Regions from separate parts of the Cupriavidus sp. Met-2 genome, predicted to be linked through region 3. Evidence: predicted binding sites of a transcription regulator. Region 3 holds the regulator's gene; each other region holds the start of a gene.

Evidence for each region. Region 3 encodes FNR, which switches genes on or off when oxygen is low (the NO sensors DNR and NnrR bind a similar motif). Its sites were predicted from a motif close to TTGATNNNNATCAA; they were not measured.
Region 1: WD006_RS23625 (nitrite reductase) is a predicted target of FNR. The motif match lies at 3,762-3,775, and genes of this name have one in related genera.
Region 2: WD006_RS02170 (DASS family sodium-coupled anion symporter) is a predicted target of FNR. The motif match lies at 4,973-4,986, and genes of this name have one in related genera.

Annotation. Positions count from the first base shown of each region.
Region 1 covers NZ_JBBHZL010000013.1:9,671-15,816, forward strand. Annotated here, with positions in the region: gene WD006_RS23610 (nitrite reductase) at 1-520, opposite strand, end outside; gene nirJ (heme d1 biosynthesis radical SAM protein NirJ) at 517-1,680, opposite strand; gene WD006_RS23620 (c-type cytochrome) at 1,684-1,989, opposite strand; gene WD006_RS23625 (nitrite reductase) at 2,010-3,659, opposite strand; gene mltA (murein transglycosylase A) at 3,871-5,010, opposite strand; gene WD006_RS23635 (hypothetical protein) at 5,109-5,306, shown strand; gene apaG (Co2+/Mg2+ efflux protein ApaG) at 5,325-5,699, opposite strand; gene rpe (ribulose-phosphate 3-epimerase) at 5,868-6,146, shown strand, end outside.
Region 2 covers NZ_JBBHZL010000001.1:451,309-457,454, forward strand. Annotated here, with positions in the region: gene fdhF (formate dehydrogenase subunit alpha) at 1-310, shown strand, start outside; gene fdhD (formate dehydrogenase accessory sulfurtransferase FdhD) at 327-1,172, shown strand; gene WD006_RS02155 (formate dehydrogenase subunit delta) at 1,181-1,423, shown strand; gene WD006_RS02160 (transglycosylase domain-containing protein) at 1,433-2,128, opposite strand; gene WD006_RS02165 (Ldh family oxidoreductase) at 2,218-3,267, opposite strand; gene WD006_RS02170 (DASS family sodium-coupled anion symporter) at 3,329-4,852, opposite strand; gene WD006_RS02175 (tyrosine-protein phosphatase) at 5,200-5,952, shown strand; gene WD006_RS02180 (acetate/propionate family kinase) at 5,949-6,146, opposite strand, start outside.
Region 3 covers NZ_JBBHZL010000002.1:317,026-323,171, forward strand. Annotated here, with positions in the region: gene rluB (23S rRNA pseudouridine(2605) synthase RluB) at 1-1,170, opposite strand, end outside; gene scpB (SMC-Scp complex subunit ScpB) at 1,199-2,107, opposite strand; gene WD006_RS06730 (sulfite exporter TauE/SafE family protein) at 2,658-3,425, opposite strand; gene fnr (fumarate/nitrate reduction transcriptional regulator Fnr) at 3,511-4,236, shown strand; gene WD006_RS06740 (hypothetical protein) at 4,320-4,565, opposite strand; gene WD006_RS06745 (membrane protein) at 4,562-4,798, opposite strand; gene ccoG (cytochrome c oxidase accessory protein CcoG) at 4,812-6,146, opposite strand, start outside.

The DNA of each region.
Region 1 (6,146 bases), on a different contig from region 3:
CACTGCTGAACTTCGGCCCGCCGTGCAGCGCGAACCGGGTGGTGAATCGGTGAATCGGTTCGAGTTTGTCGCCGTCGAGCACGCTGACGTGATGCGTCCCGGCCTCGACGACCAGAAACAGGTTGGAAGGATCGGCACTGAAAACGGGCCGGGCCGGCAGCGTGCCGGGTGCGTGATAGACGATGCGCGATGCCTCGATGTCCGCCTGCTCCCAGCGCGGCGTGGCCGCGGGTGCGGAGCGCAGCCAGGTTGCCATCTGCTTGATCGTGGCGTCTCCGAGTTCTTTGGAGAAGCCTTGCATCTGCGTGGCCGGACGACCGTTGCGCAGCACGTCGAGCAAGTCGTCGGGCCGCAGCCGCTCCAGGCTTTCCGGCAACAGCGCCGGACCCATGCCGCCCAGACGATCGGCACCATGGCAAGCCGCACAGTGGCTGCTGTAGATGCTGGCGGGATCGATTGTCGTCTCCGCGTTGGCGACGAATGAAGCAAACATGCACGTCCAGAGAATCGCGTGCTTCATGTCACTGTCTCCAGATTGGGCTGCGCACTGATCTCCGCGTCTGAGAGATAGCAGCCCGGGTCCTGCGCCCACGGATTGCCGCTGACCGCGTAGGCCCGCGCGCGCGTATTGCCGTTGCAGATGTCACGATGCAGGCAAGTTGCGCATCGGCCCTGCAACGGTCTCGGCCTGGCGGCCAAGCCACGCATCAACGGATGGCTGCGGTCGGCCCAGATCTCGCCGAACGGGCGCTCGCGCACGTTGCCAAGAGAGAGTTGCCACCACATCGTGTCCGGGTGGACATTGCCGAGGTTGTCGATATTGGCCACACCGACACCCGTGGCATTGCCGCCCCAGTTGACCAGTCGCTCTCGCATGTCTGCAACGCGCTCGGGCCATTGACGCGCAATCCAGTACAGCAGGAACACGCCATCGGCATCGTTGTTGCCCGTGACGAAATCCCCGGCGCTACCCTGCTGCGCGCGCGCCCAGACATGCTCGAACAACCACTCGACCGCCACGCGTGTACCCGCGTGGCGCGCGTCATCGTTGCGATGGCTGCGGCCTCGCCCGGCGTAGTTGAAGTGGGACAGATAGAACTTGTCGATGCCTTCGGCCTCGGCCAGGGCCACCACGGAAGGCAGCTCGGCCGCGTTGGCCTCGGTCAGCGTCATGCGCACCCCCACGCGCAGGCCTGCTTCGCGCGCGATGCGCAGCCCGGCTATCGCCTGGGTAAAGGCGCCATTCATGCGGCGGAAGCGATCGTGTGTGGCTTCGATGCCATCCAGGCTCACGCCGACATAGTCGAACCCTGCCGCAGCGAGCCGCGCAGCGTGTGCCGCGTCGAGCAACGTACCATTCGACGACAGGGAGAGATGAAATCCGAGTTCGCGCGCACGCGCGGCGATCTCGTACAGGTCCGGCCGCAACAGCGGTTCGCCACCGGACAGGATCAGCGCGGGCACGCGCGCCGCCTTGAGCTGGTCGAGCACGGCCATGACTTCGCCGGTCGACAGCTCGCCCTTGAAATCCGTATCGGCAGATGTGGAATAACAGTGCTTGCAGTTGAGATTGCAGCGCCGCACCAGATTCCAGATCACCACGGGACCACTGGCACGGCGCGGCGGGGGGACCGACCCCCCGTCGCGCAGCGCCTCCATGAAGCGGGAGAGTCGGAACATGGATCAGAGGCTTAGCACCCACTTGGCCAACGTGTTGGCTTCCGCCTCGCTGACCTGATTGGGCGGCATCGGGATCGGGCCCCACTTTCCGCTACTTCCCTTCAGGATGCTTTGAGAAAGCTGCGCAGCAGCCGCCTTGTCACCTTTGTACTTCGCGGCGATGTCCTTGTAGGCGGGGCCGACCAGCTTCTTGTCGACGCTGTGGCAAGCCATGCAGTTCTTGCTTGTGGCAAGTTCCTGGCTGGCAAACGCGGTAACCGGCAGCGCGGCAGCAAGTGCCACGGCGGCGATAACTGTAGACGGATGCATGCGAATTCTCCTTCCCCTGATCAATAGACGTCGTGTTGTGTGTTGTGCGCGTTGAACTTGCCCGTCGGGGTAATCAGACGCGGGTCCTTGATCACGGTCTTGAGCTTGCGGGTCTTGTCATCGACCACGACCAGCGCGGACTCGCCATCCTTGGTACCCCAGACCGAGAACCAGACTTCATCACCGGCCTGGTTGTACTCGGCCTGCACCACACGCTTCGCGCCTTCGCCCTTCAGGTTCGCCCATTCGGCGATCGGCAGCACCTTGTAACCGTCTTCCAGCTTCTGCGTATCGAACACCGCCACGCTCTGGTTCAGCTTCGCGTCGGGATTGAGCGGCGTATCCACCCACAGGTTGTGCGACTTCGGATTGGTCTTGATGAACAGCGAGCCACCGCCCTGTCCCTTGAGCGTTTCGACCACCTTCCAGGCCTGCGCCTTGTGGTTGATGGGATCGGTGCCGATCAGGCTGATGGTTTCGTCGCCGAGATGGCTCGTGGCCCAGACCGGACCGAACTTCGGATGCACGAAGTTCGCGCCACGTCCCGGGTGCGGGGTCTTGCCGACATCGACCAGCGCGGCCAGCTTGTCTTCCTTGGTATCCACGACAGCGATCTTGTTCGATGCGTTCGCGGCCACCAGGAAGTAGCGACCCGTGGAGTCGAAACCACCGTCATGAAGGAACTTGGCGGAATCGATCGTGGTGGTCTTCAGGTTCTTCAGATCCGAATAATCGACCATCAGGATCTTGCCTGTTTCCTTCGCGTTGATGACGAACTCGGGACGGAAATGGCTGGCAACGATCGATGCGACACGCGGCTCGGGGTGGTACTCGTTGTCGACGGTCATGCCGCGTGTGGACACTACCTTCAGCGGCTTGAGTGTGTCACCTTCCATGATCACGTACTGCGGCGGCCAGTACGAGCCGGCCACGGCGTACTTGTCTTCGTAGCCCTTGTACTTCGAGGTTTCCACCGAACGCGCCTCGAGACCGATCTTTACTTCCGCGACGTTGTCCGGCTTGGGCAGCCACAGGTCGATCAGGTTCAGACGCGCATCGCGGCCGATCACGTACAGGTAGCGCCCGGACGCCGACATGCGCGAGATGTGCACCGCGTAGCCGGTCTTGACGATATTGATGATCTGCTTGCTGTCGCCGTCGATCAGGGCCACCTCACCGGAATCGCGCAGCGTGACCGAGAACAGGTTCTGCAGGTTGTAGTTGTTCATCTTGCGCGTTGGCCGCTTGGCCACGGGCACGATGTCCTTGCGCGATTTTTCGATGTCGGCCAGCGAGAATTCCGGCGGTGTCGGAGGATCGAGCTGGATGTAGCGCGCCATCAGATCGACCTCGGGATCGGTGAGATCGCCCGAGGTGCCCCAGTTGGGCATACCGGCCGGACTGCCGTACTTGATGAACGTCTTCAAGTATTCGGTGCCACGGGCACGCGTGATGTCGGGTGTCAGCGGTTTGCCCGTGGCGCCCTTGCGCAGCACGCCATGGCAGCCTGCGCACCGTTCGAAATAGATCTGCCTGGCGTGGTTGAATTCTTCCGCAGTCAGCTTCGGCTCGGGATTCTGAGTCGGCGCCGTCTGGGCGCTACCGTGCGCACTCCAGAAGAAGAGCGGCATGGCCGCCAGTGCGGGGAACATCCATGATTTCGCTTTCATGATTTTTCATTAGCGAGTGGGGAATGCTGTGCTGCGGCACCGTGCATGGAGCGCGGCGCGCGACAGATGTTCCAATCATGGGGAAGAAGAACTGCATCGCGATTGACACGAGTCAACGCGGGGAACGGGGCAGGAGAATAACCCTGCTCCGTGTCAGGGAACTAACTCGGACGGCGGGCATTGCTGTATGTAGCCCGCCGATAACATGACGTCAGCTGCGCGGCATCAGGACCCACATCCTGCCACCCTGCTTCATGCGGCCGGCGGTCTCGCCGGCGGCGTCGCCTGCGCCCCAGAAGAAGTCCGCGCGCACGCCACCCTTGATGGCGGAGCCCGTGTCCTGCGCGAACATCAGACGTTGAATCGGTTCGGAGGAAAGTGGCCGTGTGGTCGACAGGAAAACCGGCACGCCAAGCGGGATGGTTGCGGGATCAACTGCTATCGAGCGTTCCGCCGTAAGCGGCACGCCCAGCGCGCCTACCGGTCCTTCGTTGGTGGGCGGCAATTCGCGGAAGAACACAAAGCGCGGATTGACGTTGAGCATTTCGTCCACGCGTCCCGGGTTGGCACGCGCCCATGCCTTGATGCCCTGCATCGTGGCCTGCGCCGGCGTGATCTCGCCACGGTCGAGCAGCCATTTGCCGAATGAGCGGAACGGCTGGTCATTGGTGCCGCCGTAGCCGACACGCATCATCGTGCCATCGGCCATGCGGATGCGGCCGGAGCCCTGGATCTGCAGGAACGCGGCTTCGACCGGATCATCCACCCAGACCAGTTCGCTGCCACGCATCGCCGGGTTCTGCAGCAGTTCGGCGCGCGGCGGCAACATGCCCTTGCCGAGTTGCGGCGGCCGGCGATAGAGCGGGACCTGATACGCACCCTGACGCGTGCGGGAGCCGTGCAGGATCGGTTCGTAGTACCCGGTGATCAACCCGTTGTCCGTCCCATCGACGTTGACCACGCGGTATGGCAGGAAGTTGGTTTCGAAGTACGCGCGCATCGCCTCGAGATCGCCGGCGTCCACCATCAGGCCGACGGCGCAGACGCGGTTCCAGTCGGCGCGCTTTTTCAGCGCCTGGCAGCTCGCCAGCAGCGCGGGCCAGGCGGCACGCACGTCGTCCTGGCTCCAGCCACCGATTTCCGCCCAGCTCGCCGGTTGCAACCGGCCTGCCGCGGATGAGGTAGCAGGCGCCTTCCCGCCCGGCACGCCGCCCGGACCTTCGATACGCGGGGGCGGCCCGCTCATGCAGCCGGCCAGCAGTGCGGCAGCGCCCGTCAGGACAAGCCAGCCGCGCCAGGAAGTGTTGCTCGACGATGCGCGGGGGGCGCGCAGGGAATACTGATTTGCCATCTTGTCCATTCTTCGCGGACACGGCCGGCGGTCAGACAGTCCACAAACCCGCGCATGTCCTACAATCTCAACCCGATCCGTCGACTGACCCCCTCGCGATGAGCCAGTTCTTCGAAAACCACCCTACCCTGCTACTTGCCGCCGAAGCCGGCGTGGCGCTGCTGTTGCTGATCTTCATCGTGGTCTGGACGATGAGCACCGCCAAGAAGAATCCGCGCCCCACGCGCGCGCCGCAGGACCATCCGTCCCGCGCCAACCAGACTTCGACGGATGCAGACACGCCGCCCGAGGCCTAGTTCCCGCCGTGCGGCGGTTCAGTGCAGCATTCGGGGCAGCACCAGCGCGAATTCGGGAATCGGCACCTCGAAACGGTGGCCGTCTTCGGCCACGCAGAAATAATCGCCCTTCATCGATCCCACCGGGGTGGAGATCGTCGCCCAGCTCGAATACTCGAAGTGCTCGCCCGGCTTGAGCAGCGGCTGATGGCCGACCACGCCCAGGCCCGAGACTTCCTGCGTCGAGTTGTCGCTGTCGGTGATGATCCAGTGGCGCGAGATCAGCTGCGCGGCGACTTCGCCGGTGTTGTGGATCGTGATGGTGTAGGCGAACGCGTAGCGTCCACGGTCTGGGTCCGATTGGTCCGGCATGTACTGCGTGCGCACGGCCACGGAAAATGCGTACTCGCTCATGTATCGACGTGGTAAGAAGGGTCGGCAGGCCGCGCGGCGGCCGGGTGTTGCGCATTGTGCGGCAAGGCCATGGCAGGGGCAAGCGGCCCGGCCAGGCGTTCGTCCCGACTCCGGGGGCCCGACCGGCGTAAAATACCGCCCATTCCGCCTTCAGCCCGCCCGAATATCATGAGCAGCCCCACCTTCCGCATTGCCCCGTCCATCCTGTCCGCCGACTTTGCCCGCCTGGGCGAGGAAGTGCGCCGCGTCACCGAAGCCGGCGCGGACTGGATCCATTTCGATGTGATGGACAACCACTACGTGCCCAACCTGACCGTGGGGCCGCTGGTCTGCGAGGCGATCCGCCCGCACGTCACCGCCCCAATCGACGTGCACCTGATGGTACGTCCGGTGGATCGCATCATCCCGGACTTTGCCCGCGCCGGCGCCAACATCATCACATTCCAC
Region 2 (6,146 bases), on a different contig from region 3:
ACGCGGGATCAAGGACGGCGACTGGGTCGGGATTCAGAGCCGTGCCGGTGAAACGGTGCTGCGAGCGATCGTCAGCGAGCGGATGCAGCCCGGCGTGGTCTATACGACGTTCCACTTCCCCGAGTCCGGCGCCAACGTGATCACGACCGACAACTCGGACTGGGCCACTAATTGCCCGGAGTACAAGGTGACGGCCGTGCAGGTGATGCCGGTGGCGCAGCCCTCCACGTGGCAGCGCAACTACCATGCCTTCAACGAGGAACAGCTGGCACATCTGCGCGCGGCCGGCGAACCCACACCGACGCGATGAGCCAGGGAGCACGGCGATGAAGCGAGACATGCCTGACGAGAACGGCCTGGGTGAAGCTGGAGTATTGCCAGTGCAGCACACGCGTGCGGTCACGCGCTGGCGGCAGGGTGCCGCCTCCGCCGAGATCGATCATCTGGCCGAGGAAATGCCGGTGGCGTTCGAGTACAACGGCATCTCCCACGCGGTGATGCTGGCCACGCCGGCGGACCTGGAGGATTTTGCGATCGGCTTCAGCCTGACCGAGGGCGTGGTCGACAGCGCGCGCGACATCTACGGTATCGAGGTGGAAGCCGCCGAGAATGGCGTGACGGTGAAGCTGGAGATCGCCAGCGCTGCGTTCGTCACGCTCAAGAGCCGGCGCAGGGCGTTGGCGGGACGTACCGGTTGCGGTCTCTGCGGCACGGAATCGCTCGAGGAGGTCATGCGCGCGCCGCGGAAGGTGCATAGCACTGCGGTGTTCGATCCCGTGGTGTTCGATGATGCCTTCGCCGCGCTGCACAAGCGGCAGGCGCTGCTGCGCGATACCGGTGCCACGCACGCGGCAGCGTGGTTGCGCGCGGATGGCGACGTATCGCTGGTGCGCGAGGACGTGGGCCGCCACAACGCACTCGACAAACTGGCCGGCGCGCTGGCGCGGGGCGGCGAGGACGTGAGTCATGGCGCAGTGATCGTCACCAGCCGCGCCAGCTACGAGATGGTGCTCAAGACGGCCTCGATTGGCGCGGGTATCCTGGCGGCGGTGTCCGGATCAACGGGGCTGGCTGCGCGTCTGGCCGAATCGGCGGGCGTCACGCTGGCCGGTTTCGTGCGCGGCGGCACCCTGGTCGCCTACTCTCACCCCCAACGACTCAAGCTTGCGTAGGGTCCTTCATGCATATCGACAATCTGGTCAAGATGGCCAATCAGATCGGCACGTTCTTCGAAGCGATGCCAGATCGAGATGAAGCGCTGGGGGATATCGCCAGCCATCTGAAGCGGTTCTGGGAGCCACGGATGCGGCGCGCGCTGCTGGCCCATATCGACACGACAGGCGGGGAAGGGCTCGATCCGATCGTGCAGGCTGCCGTGGCGCGTCATCGCGACAAGGTGGCGGTGGCGCAGGTGGCCGCGTGACGCGCGAGCCTACTTGAGCCGCAGCGGTTCGAGCAGTGCGGCATCGTACTGGGCGCGCGTGATGCGGCCCAGTTCCAGCATCCGCAGCAGGATGTAGGCCTGGCGCTGGCGAGCGCGGCGCGGATTGACCACCGGGTTGTTGGCGGATGGCGCCTTGGGCAGCCCGGCCAGCATCGCGCATTCGGCCAGCGTGAGCCGGTCGACCGGTTTGCCGAAATAGGTTTCGGCAGCCTCGCCGAAGCCATACGCGCCCTGTCCTAGGTAGATCTTGTTCAGGTAGATCTCCAGGATTTCATCCTTGCTCAGTGCGTTCTCGATCCGGTACGCCAGCAGGATTTCGTAGAGCTTGCGCGTGTAGGTCTTCTGGCGCGACAGATAGAAGTTACGCGCCACCTGCATCGTGATCGTCGACGCGCCTTGCGAGAGATCGTCGGAGAGATTGGCAATGCCGGCGCGCATTGCGCCCACATAGTCCACGCCGTCATGCAGGTAGAAGCGGTCGTCTTCGATGGCGACCACGGCCTCGGGCAAGTTGTGCGGGAAATCCGCGATCTTCACGTAGCCGGGCGAATCGCGAAATGCCGTCAGCGCGTCGAGGGACGGCAACTGCCGATTCGCCATCACGATGGCGAAGGCTAGCAGCAGGGCGCTCCCGATGATGGCGAGCAGAACGAATTTGACGAGGGCGGACCAGAGACGTTGCATGGCGCGTATTGTGCCATTGGCGGCTATCGCGTCTGGGAAATCTCTGATGCTCTCCTGTCACCGGTCCGTGCGAAGCGTGCGTCAATGGCCTACGCCGCCGGCATATCCACCCCGAGATCCCCCGCCAACGCTGCCAGATGGCTCCAGATCTTCGGATTGATCTCCAGATGCGTTGCCGCCGCGGCGCGATGCATGGCTTCGTACTCGCCCGGATACTGCACCTGGTCGAAGCCTGGCGCAGGCGGCGTGTCGTGGAGGTAGCGCACGAAGGCCTCTACCTCCTCCCGTTCCCAGTTGATGCCGAGATCGAGTTCGGGATTCAGCAGCACCGCGAACAGGTTGTTCGTGGCCACGCCGCCGCGCGGGTTGTCCGGCTGGATCGTGCCACCGCCGGACAACACCCCGGCCAGCAGTTCCGCCACCACGCCGAGACCGTAGCCCTTGTGGGCGCCAAACGGCAGCAGCGATCCCGGTTGATCGTCGAACATGACCCCCGCATCGGTAGTCGGGTTGCCTTCGGCGTCGATGATGCTGTTCTCCGGCGCGGGCTCGCCTTTCTCCGCCAGCACGCGTGCCTTGTTGATGGCGATGGCGCTGGTGGCGATATCGACGACGAGCGGCGGTCGCCCGTTCGGCATCGGCCCGGCAAAGCAAAGCGGATTGGTGGTGAGCCGTGGCACGCGGCCGCCGAAGGGCGCGACCACGGGCGGCCGGTTGATCACGTTGGTGAAGCTCAACAGCACGAAGCCTGCGCTGGCCACCATCTCGCCATAGTGGCCCATGCGGCCAAGGTGGTGCGATTTGCGCAGTGTCACGATGCAATGGCCGTGCTGACGCACGCGTTCGATGGCACGCGTCATCACGGTCTTGCCGACGTGCTGGCCAAAGCCGCCGTTACCGTCGAACACCATCAGCATGTCGCGGTCGAGCACGCACGCAGCGCGTCCGGTGGGATTCACGTTGCCACTCTCGATGGCACGGCGGTAGTTCGGCAGGATCGACAGGCCGTGGCTGACGTAGCCGCTGCGATCGGCTTCCACCAGGTGCTCGGCCACGTCATCGGCGATATCGGCGGGCACACCCTGCGCCGCCAGGATGCTGCGCGCGAACTGCCGCGCGCTGTCTAGGGTAATTTTCATCATCGTTGGGGGCGAAGGTTTGGGGGCGCTTGTGTCAGCGGCGAGGTTGCATGTTTGCCGGTCAGATCCAGCCAAGCCAGCGCCAGTACGTCGACGCGAACAGCAGCATCAGCAGATACCCGATGATCGTGGTCGGGATGCCGATGCGCGCGAACTGTCGCCCGTTGAAGGTATCGGTGCCGAGGCAGACCATGTTCTGCGGTGCGTTGATGGGCAGGATGAAGCCGAAGCTGACCGTGAAGCCGAGCAGCATCGTCATGCCGACCTTGTTCATGTCACCGGGTATGGTTTGCAGTACCGAGATCAGGATCGGCAGCATCGCGGAGGTCAGTGCCGTGGCGCTGGCAAAGCCGAGGTGGATCAGGATCAGGAATGCCGCCAGCACGGCAAAGACCAGCAGCGTGCCGTGATTGGCCAGGCCGGAATGCGTGACGACGAATTTCCCGAGCCATTGGCCGGCCTGCGTGGTCAGCAGCGCGGTGCCCAGGCTGATACCAACGCCGAACACGATCAGCGTGCCCCATGGCGTGCGTTGCTGCATCGTCTTCCAGTCCATCACGCCGATGCGCGGCAGCATCAGGATCACCAGGCCCACGAACGTGATCGACGCCGTATCGAACTTGTGCAGCTTGCCCTCGGTGGCCCAGAACAGCAGCAGGCCGATGGCGACGGCAGCCAGGCGCTTCTGCGGGCCCGTCATCGGACCCAGCGCGGCCAGCTCACGCTGCACGGCTTCCTTGCCGCCCGCAATTGCGTCGGTTTCAGGCGGAAGCAGCCAGCGCACGAGGAAGTACAGCACGATCGACATCACGATGGCCCAGGGAGCGCCGGCAATCAGCCATTGCAGCCAGGTCACGCGTTCGCCGAGCAGCTTGTCCATGAAGCCCGCGGTCAGCAGGTTCTGTGCGGCGGCGGTCTGGATACCGACGTTCCAGACGCTGGTGGCTTGCGCGACCATGATCATGATGCCGGCTGCGATGTTCGACTTCTTGTCGACGCCGAATGCGGCGATCACGCCCATCATGATCGGCACGGTACATGCGCTGCGCGCGGTGGCGCTCGGCACCACCAGGCTGAGCAGGATCGTGACGGCGATCGTGCCGATCAGGATGCGTCGGGTACTGGTGCCGATGGCCGACAAGGTGACCAGCGCGATGCGCCGGTCCAGTCCGGTCACGGTCATGGCCGCCGAGATGAACAGCGCGGCGGCGACGAGGGCCAGCGCGGTGTTCGAGAAGCCCGCCAGGGCCATGCCAAGCGCGCGCGATGTGCCATATAGCGTGTTGGGGTCATTGACCATCGGCGCGAAGCCGATCAGGCCGGCCATCAGCGACGTGATCATGATGGCGCTGGTCTCGTAGGTCACCGCTTCGGTAATCCACACCACGACCGCGAATGCCAGGATGGCCAGCATGCGCTGACCGGCCACAGGCAGGTCAGCCGGCATCGGTATCAGGAGCACCGCGATCAGCACGACCACGGCCGCATACAGACCCCAGTGGATATTGAGCTTGGGCGCGGCCGCGACGGCCGTCGCGGCGGTGGGGGCGCCGGAGGCGGCAGGAGGTACTTGTGATTCAGGCATCGTGGAATCCCTATGTTGGATCAGCCTGCCAGTCGCGTCGTATCGCAGGATCGCCGCGGCCGACATGGGCTCATTATGTGAAGCCAAGGCCGATGTGCCAAGGTGCTGGTGACGGCGCAATTGCTGGATATCAACTCACTGTGATGTCAGGCTTCGATGCCAGCAATGGGGCCTTGTGCGGATCGAGTGAGTGTGATTGCGCGTGGATGGGTGTATGAGCGGCACGGAAGCATGAAGCCGTACGTGGCACCTGTCCTTCGATGCGGCGATCTGAAATAATTGAAGCCGATGCTGAACGTTTTTGGAAGGCGTGCTTGACCGCACGCTTATGCGAAATGACCAATAATATGAATCACGACACACGCCCCTCGCTGGGGCTGGAGACGATCCCCAACGCGCGTGACCTTGGCGGACTGGCCGGTTTATCCGGCCGTCGCGTCAGGTCGGGCAAGCTCTATCGCAGCGCGAATCCCGCGCTGGCCTCGGCCGCCGATCTCGATCGCCTGCATTCGCTCGATCTGGATATCGTTGTCGATTTCCGGTCTCCCGGCGAGAAGTCGCCTGCCGAGGCCGCTTTCGGCGAGCGCTTTCACTGGCTCGCGGTGCCGGTGCTGGAGGGCAGCATGGCGATGGATGTGCTGGTGCCGCGCCTGCGTGCAAGCACGCCCACACAGATGCGAGACTTCATGCTCGATGTGTACCGCGATTTTCCGGTGCGCTACCGCGAGGCGTTCGGCGCGTTCCTGCGTCATGCCGAGGCCGGCCGCACGCTGTTCTATCACTGCACCGCAGGCAAGGACCGCACAGGCTTTGCGTCGTTGCTGTTGCTATCGGCGCTTGGCGTGTCGCAGGACGAAATCGTTGCCAATTACCTCGAATCCAATCACTGGAATCGCCGCCTCAACGAAGATGTGCTGGCGCGCGTGGCCCCGATCGGGGTCGACGCGGACGTCATCATGCCGTTGCTCGAAGTGCGGCCCGAATACCTGGAAGCATCGATGGATGCGATTGCGCGGGCCTACGGCAGTGTGGAGCAATTTCTTGCCGATGACCTGCGCATCGATGTGGGGCAACTACGCGGGCACTACCTCGAAGATTAGCCGCCGTTTAGCAGGATCTTCGCGGTCGAGAGGGCGATCATGCCTTCCTCGTCCGTCTGCAGCGCCAGCACCGGCACGCGGCTTGTGTCGCTGCTGATGCGCTGGCAGTTGTCGCCATTGGCCGCGGCATCCAGCGAGATGCCGAAGAGATCGGTGAGGTGCGCGCAGACGCGTGCGCGCACGTCCGGCGAGTT
Region 3 (6,146 bases):
CTGAATGCCATGCAGCAGCCGCTGACGATCGGCTTCGGCCAGTTCGCCCAGCGTGCGCACTGCGTACTCGCGCTCCACGCCATAGCGCGGGTGCATGAAACGGTTCGCGATATCACCCGACGTGGTGAAAATCAGCAGCCCTTCGGTATTGAAGTCGAGGCGACCAACCGCGACCCACTTGCCGTTCTTGATGCGCGGGAGACTGTCGAAAACGGTCGGACGGCCTTCCGGATCCGACTGGCTGACGATCTCGCCGGAGGGCTTGTGATAGAGCAGCACCCGTGGAGGCTTGGTCGTCACCTTGCGGTGAATCAGCTTGCCGTTCACGCGGACCTGGTCGGTCGGCAGAATACGCTGGCCGATATGGGCAGGCAGGCCATTGACCGACACACGCCCCTGCAGGATCAGTTCTTCCATCTCGCGGCGTGAACCAAGTCCACCCTCCGCCAGCACCTTGTGCAGTTTGGGCGCGTCGTCGTCTGCGGACAGTTCGCGCACCGGCTTGGCCTTGGTGCGCGGCACAATCGTGTCTTCCTGATCGAACTGCTCGGAAATCACGAAACGGAACAGATCCTCGCCACCGGCAGCGGTCTTCGCGCCGCCCTTGCCGGCTTGCCGACCGGGCTTGTCGCCCTGGCGCTGCTCGACACGCTGGTCACCCCTGTCAGCACCCGGCTTGCCGCCAGGCTGTTGACCCTTGCGCTGACCACCCTTGTTGCGGCGGCCCGGCTGTTGTGAGGTTGGCTTGTTGTCACCATCAACCAGCGCTGCCTTGCGTTGCGGCTGCTGACGGCGCTTGCGAGCCCCCTGCGCTGGCTGATCCGATCGCGGCTGGCCAGCTTGCGCGTCGCCACCCATCTCCTCGGCACCAGCAACTGCCTGCGTGTCGGCGGCCGGCGCCGGCTTGCGACGCCCACGGCCACGCGCGGGGGCGGCGGCCGGCGAAGCATCGCCGCTTTCGCCAGTCGACGAGGGTTCGACATCGTCGCGCCCCGTTTCCCGGCCATCGCGGTCCTGCCCCGCCTGGCGACGGGAAGCCACTAGATTGCGCAGGCCGCGGCGCAGCCCCTTGCGGCGGGGCGCGCCTTCGGCGCCGTTACCCTCGGGGGCTGCGCCGGTATCGCCCGGCACGTCCGGCTGGCGGACGTCTTGCTCAGCGGAATCAGACAAAGTATTCACTATCGATGTTGCATGTTGTTCAGTTGGACACGCGCTCGTCGTCGTCCTCGGTCGTCAGCGGCATATCACCGTCGCGAGCCGGAACTGCGGCGTCCTCCTGCGAGGAAGACTCTGTGTCCACATGGAATCCGTTGGCCTGGGCCACCGGCGCGTCATCGTCATGCCCATCACCCTCGGGCAACTGCGCGACGCTGTCGTTCTGTTCGTTTTCATTGCCGGCGGCATCGCTCGCGCCACCGGACAGATCTTCGGATTGCGGCTCGACCGACAACGACTCAACTGCCGGCTCGCCCGTCTCAGCCACCCCAACGGTAGCCTCCGAAAAGGCTTCCTCGTCACCAGCAGGCGGATTCGCCGTCGCGACCGCCTCGAAATCGATGGCCTGCTGATCCAGCAGTGCCGCCTGGGCCTGGGCCTGGGCATCCTCGAGCGGCGGTAACTCATCCAGCGAGCGCAGACCGAGGTCATCCAGGAATGCCTTGGTCGTTGCGTACAACGCGGGGCGGCCAGGCACGTCCCGGTGACCGATGACTTCGATCCAGTCCCGATCCTCAAGCTTCTTGACCACTTCCGTGCTGACCGTCACGCCCCGGATCTCTTCGATGTCACCGCGCGTCACCGGCTGGCGATACGCGATGATCGCTAGCGTTTCCATCACGGCACGCGAGTACTTCGGCGGCTTTTCCGGATTGAGTCGGTCAAGAAACTCGCGCATCTCGGGACGGCTCTGGAACCGCCAACCGCTGGCCAGGGCCACGAGCTCCACCCCGCGCTGCTGCCAGTCGTTGCGCAGCTCTTCGAGTAGAACCCGGATGGTGTCGGCACCGACGTCGTCGGCGAACAACCGTCGCAGATCACCAACGCGCAACGGCTCCTGCGCACAGATCAGCGCGGTCTCGAGGACGATCTTCGCCTCTTGGGTATTCATGTGATTGTGTGCAGCCTGTCTTTGCACCTGCTTCTGGACGAATCCTGAAGCACTGGAGATTGCAGATACAGCGAGGCCTAAGCCACCGCCATCTCATCGCGCAGCTAACTCGCAGCTTTTCGCAGCGCAGCCGTGCACCTCATTTTCTTTGCATCGAATTGCCGGGTCGTTCCGGCAGGAGATCGTCCGGGGCTGACAGACTGCGCCAGTCAACGGACCTCTTGCGTCGCACCCTCTCCCTTTTGGGGTGGACATTCACCTGGACAATCAGATCGCCAAGGCGGCAAGAAACAATCGATATCGGCCCAGGCAACTTCGCCTGGCACCGGCGCCACCTCTCCACACAGCCCCATCGGACTTTGGAACCAGATCTTGTGAACCGGATGAACTGTGGGGACGATCCTGGCAAGCCAGACCTGCCCAGACCCCCTGGGCACACACCCCAGATCGGGAATGCAGCCCCGGCGACGCCACGAGCGCATCGGAGCGCGATACCGTGGTTTCGCGATTGTATGGCATTCCAGCCCCGCCCTGCAACCAGCAAAAAAGTCTAGAACACGACGCAGAAGCCGTGATTGGCCAGCGTATCGGGCAGCCAGACGGCGCGTGCGACACCCAGCGCCCCAAAACCGATCACAATAAGCGCGGCGCCCACTCGCACGCTGGGGCGGCGCGACAGTTGCCGCAGGTAGCCCGACAAACCCGAGATCACCAGCAGGTTCGGCAGCGTCCCGATGCCAAAGGCCGCCATGACAAGTGCCCCAGAAGGCGCATTACCAGCCAACAAGGCGAGCGCAAGTGCGCCGTACACCATACCGCAAGGCACCAGCCCCCAGGCCAACCCCATCCCATAGCGCCGCATGATGGGCGCGTGCCGACGCAAGCGAAGCGGCATCTGCATACCCAGCGACGCGATGCCCTGAACGACATACGAGGCCGCCCGCGCCGCCAGCCGTTCGAGCCACGCTGCCCGCATGACGCGGCCCCGCAACAACCACACCCCGGTCAGAACAAGCAACAGGCTGCCTGCACCGTAGAGCCAGCGCTGCACTGGCAGGTAATCCTGCTTCCAGACTGTCGCGCCCACCGCCCCCATCAGTGCCCCAAGCAGCACATAGGTCGTGAGACGCCCGGCGTGCATAACCAGTAGTTCCAGCCACCAGTGCAACCGCGAACGATGCACGACGTTAACGACCGCGACAGCCGCCCCGGACTGCCGTTGCTCGACGGCAATGGCAATTCCTCCACACATGGCTGCGCAATGCACGCCGCCAAGCAATGCAAGTGTAAAGACACTGAATAGCACACCAAATGGCAACTGTTCCTCGCTTCTGCGTCACATCAAGCTGTAAAATGCCTGCATCGCGCCTCCATCGCAAGCGCATTCATGCGAGCACCATCAATTGCTTACCTCCATTCCCGTCACCGAGATGTCTCCACGTTGCTCCACTTGCGCCATGGGCCAGCTTTGCCTTCCCGTGGGCATGTCGCAACAGGACCTCGCAAAGATGGACACGCTCGTACAGGAACGCGTTCGTGTTCACAAGGGCGAAACGCTCTATCGCATGGGCGAGCCACTTACCGCAGTCTATGCGATCCGCTTTGGCACATTGAAGACCCACGTGACCATGGAGGACGGACGCACGCAAATCACCGGCTTCCATTTACCCGGTGAAGTCGTCGGACTCGACGGCCTCGGCGAGATGCAGCATGCATCCGATGCCACTGCACTCGAGGACACCGAGGTCTGCGTCGTACGATTCGATGACCTGCAATCGCTGTCCGGCACCTTGCCGTCGCTCCAGCAACAGTTCCTGCGACTGATGAGCAAGGAAATCTCGCAGGACCAGATCATGCTGATCACTCTTGGCTCGATGCGTGCCGAAGAGCGCCTGGCAGCATTTCTCGTCAACATGTCGGAGCGCCTGTCGATGCGCGGCTACTCGTCGAGCGAGTTCGTGCTGCGGATGAGCCGCGAAGAAATCGGCAGCTACCTTGGCCTCAAGCTCGAAACCGTGAGTCGGCTCTTCTCTCGATTCGCCGAAGCCGGCCTGATTCAGATTCGCCAACGACACGTGAAACTCGTGGACATGGAAGGCATCAGGCAGGTCTATAGCCGAAACTGCTAACGAACGTCCTAGCCAGGAAAACGGCCGCACCTGGAATTCAGTTCCCGGTGCGGCCGTTCTGCTTTCTACCAGCACTCGATCCATTACTCGAGTTCGTCGGTCTCCTCGAGCTTGGTTGGCATGGTGTATAGCGTCAGCCCGCTGGACAACGCGCAAAACAACCACGCCACCAGGAAGCCAATCGTGTAGACCGCCTCACGAGACGCTTCCACCTGGTGCCCGAAGAACGTGAGATCGCCCGGATCAACGACCGAAAATACGGTGGCGGTGGCCGCTCCGCCCATCAGAAACGCCGGCCAAAGTACCCACATCAGCCAGCGGAGTCTCATGGGCGCCTCGCAGCCGGCGACGTTACATGCTCCGCCCCCGTTTTCTCTACGACCAGACCATGACGCTCCACGCCGGAAACCGGCAAATCCGGATGCGTGTTGGCGAGCCAGATGGTCACGCCGCAGCCAATAATTGCAAGCAACGGACCGCTCATCAAAAGCCACGGCCACGGTTCCCTGTACCAGGGCTTGGACTGTTGGGATGTCATTGCGCTCTCCTTGTTTGCTGCCATTTCGCCCTCAGCATCACAGATTGCGGGGAACAATGAAACTCGTGGATTGCCTGATATGCGCGTCTCGGCCGTCCTCGCCCTCCGCCGTCACCGTTACGTTGATCTTGTGCGTGCCTTCCTTGGCATCGTCGATCGGCACGCGGATGCGAATCGGCAACAACCGGTTGGACGTTGGCTGCATGGCCTCGGCGGACTTGTCATACTCGACCGTCAGTCCAGTCAGGTCGTCGCCCTCAGCCTCCACGCGAATCCGCATCGGCGCTTCCGTGGTGTTGATCACCTGGAGCCGATAGACGTTCTCGATCCAGCGCCCCTCCACTTCCCGGCCCAGCGCGCCGCGATCCCGAATGATGTCGACCTTGATCGGCGACCGCACTGCCAGCGACGCGACGAAGCCCGCCGCCAGAACCAACCAGATCAGCGTATAGATGATCGTGCGTGGTCGCAGCAGCCGCTTGCGCGCGTCGGATGTCGACAGGGACTTGCGCATCGCATTTTCCGACGTGTATCGGATCAGTCCGCGCGGGTACTCCATCTTGTCCATGACCAGATTGCACGCGTCGATACAGGCACCGCAACCGATGCACTCGTACTGGAGGCCATCGCGAATATCGATACCGGTCGGACACACCTGCACGCAGATACTGCAATTCACGCAATCGCCAATGCCAGCGGCATGGCGATCGGTCTTGCGGGAACGGCTACCACGCGGCTCCCCACGACCCACGTCATAGGTCACGACATAGGTATCGCGGTCGACCATCACGCTCTGGAAGCGCGCATAGGGGCACATGTACTTGCACACCTGCTCGCGCATGAATCCGGCGTTGCCCCAGGTCGCAAACGCGTAGAACAGCATCCAGAAACTCTGCCAGGGTCCGAGCGTAAAATGCAGGACCTCGCTACCAAGCTCCCGAATCGGCGCGAAATATCCAATAAACGTGAAGCCCGTCCACAGTGCGATCAGCACCCAGAGCACATGCTTGGTCGCCTTGATTCGCAGCTTGCGCAGGCTCCAGGGATCGCCGTCGAGTCGGATCCGCGCGATGCGATCCCCTTCGACATGTCGCTCGATCCACATGAATATCTCTGTGTAGACCGTTTGGGGACAGGCGTAGCCGCAGAACAGGCGTCCGGCGATGGCTGTGAACAGGAATAGCGATAGCGCAGAAATGACCAGCAGCACGGCAAGATAGATCACATCCTGCGGCCACAGCACGAGACCGAAGATGTAGAACTTGCGCGCGCCGAGATCGAACAGCACGGCCTGGCGATCATTCCACTTTAGCCAGGGGGTCCCGTAGTAAATCAACTGCGTCAGGATGACCAGCCACACGCGCCAGCTCGA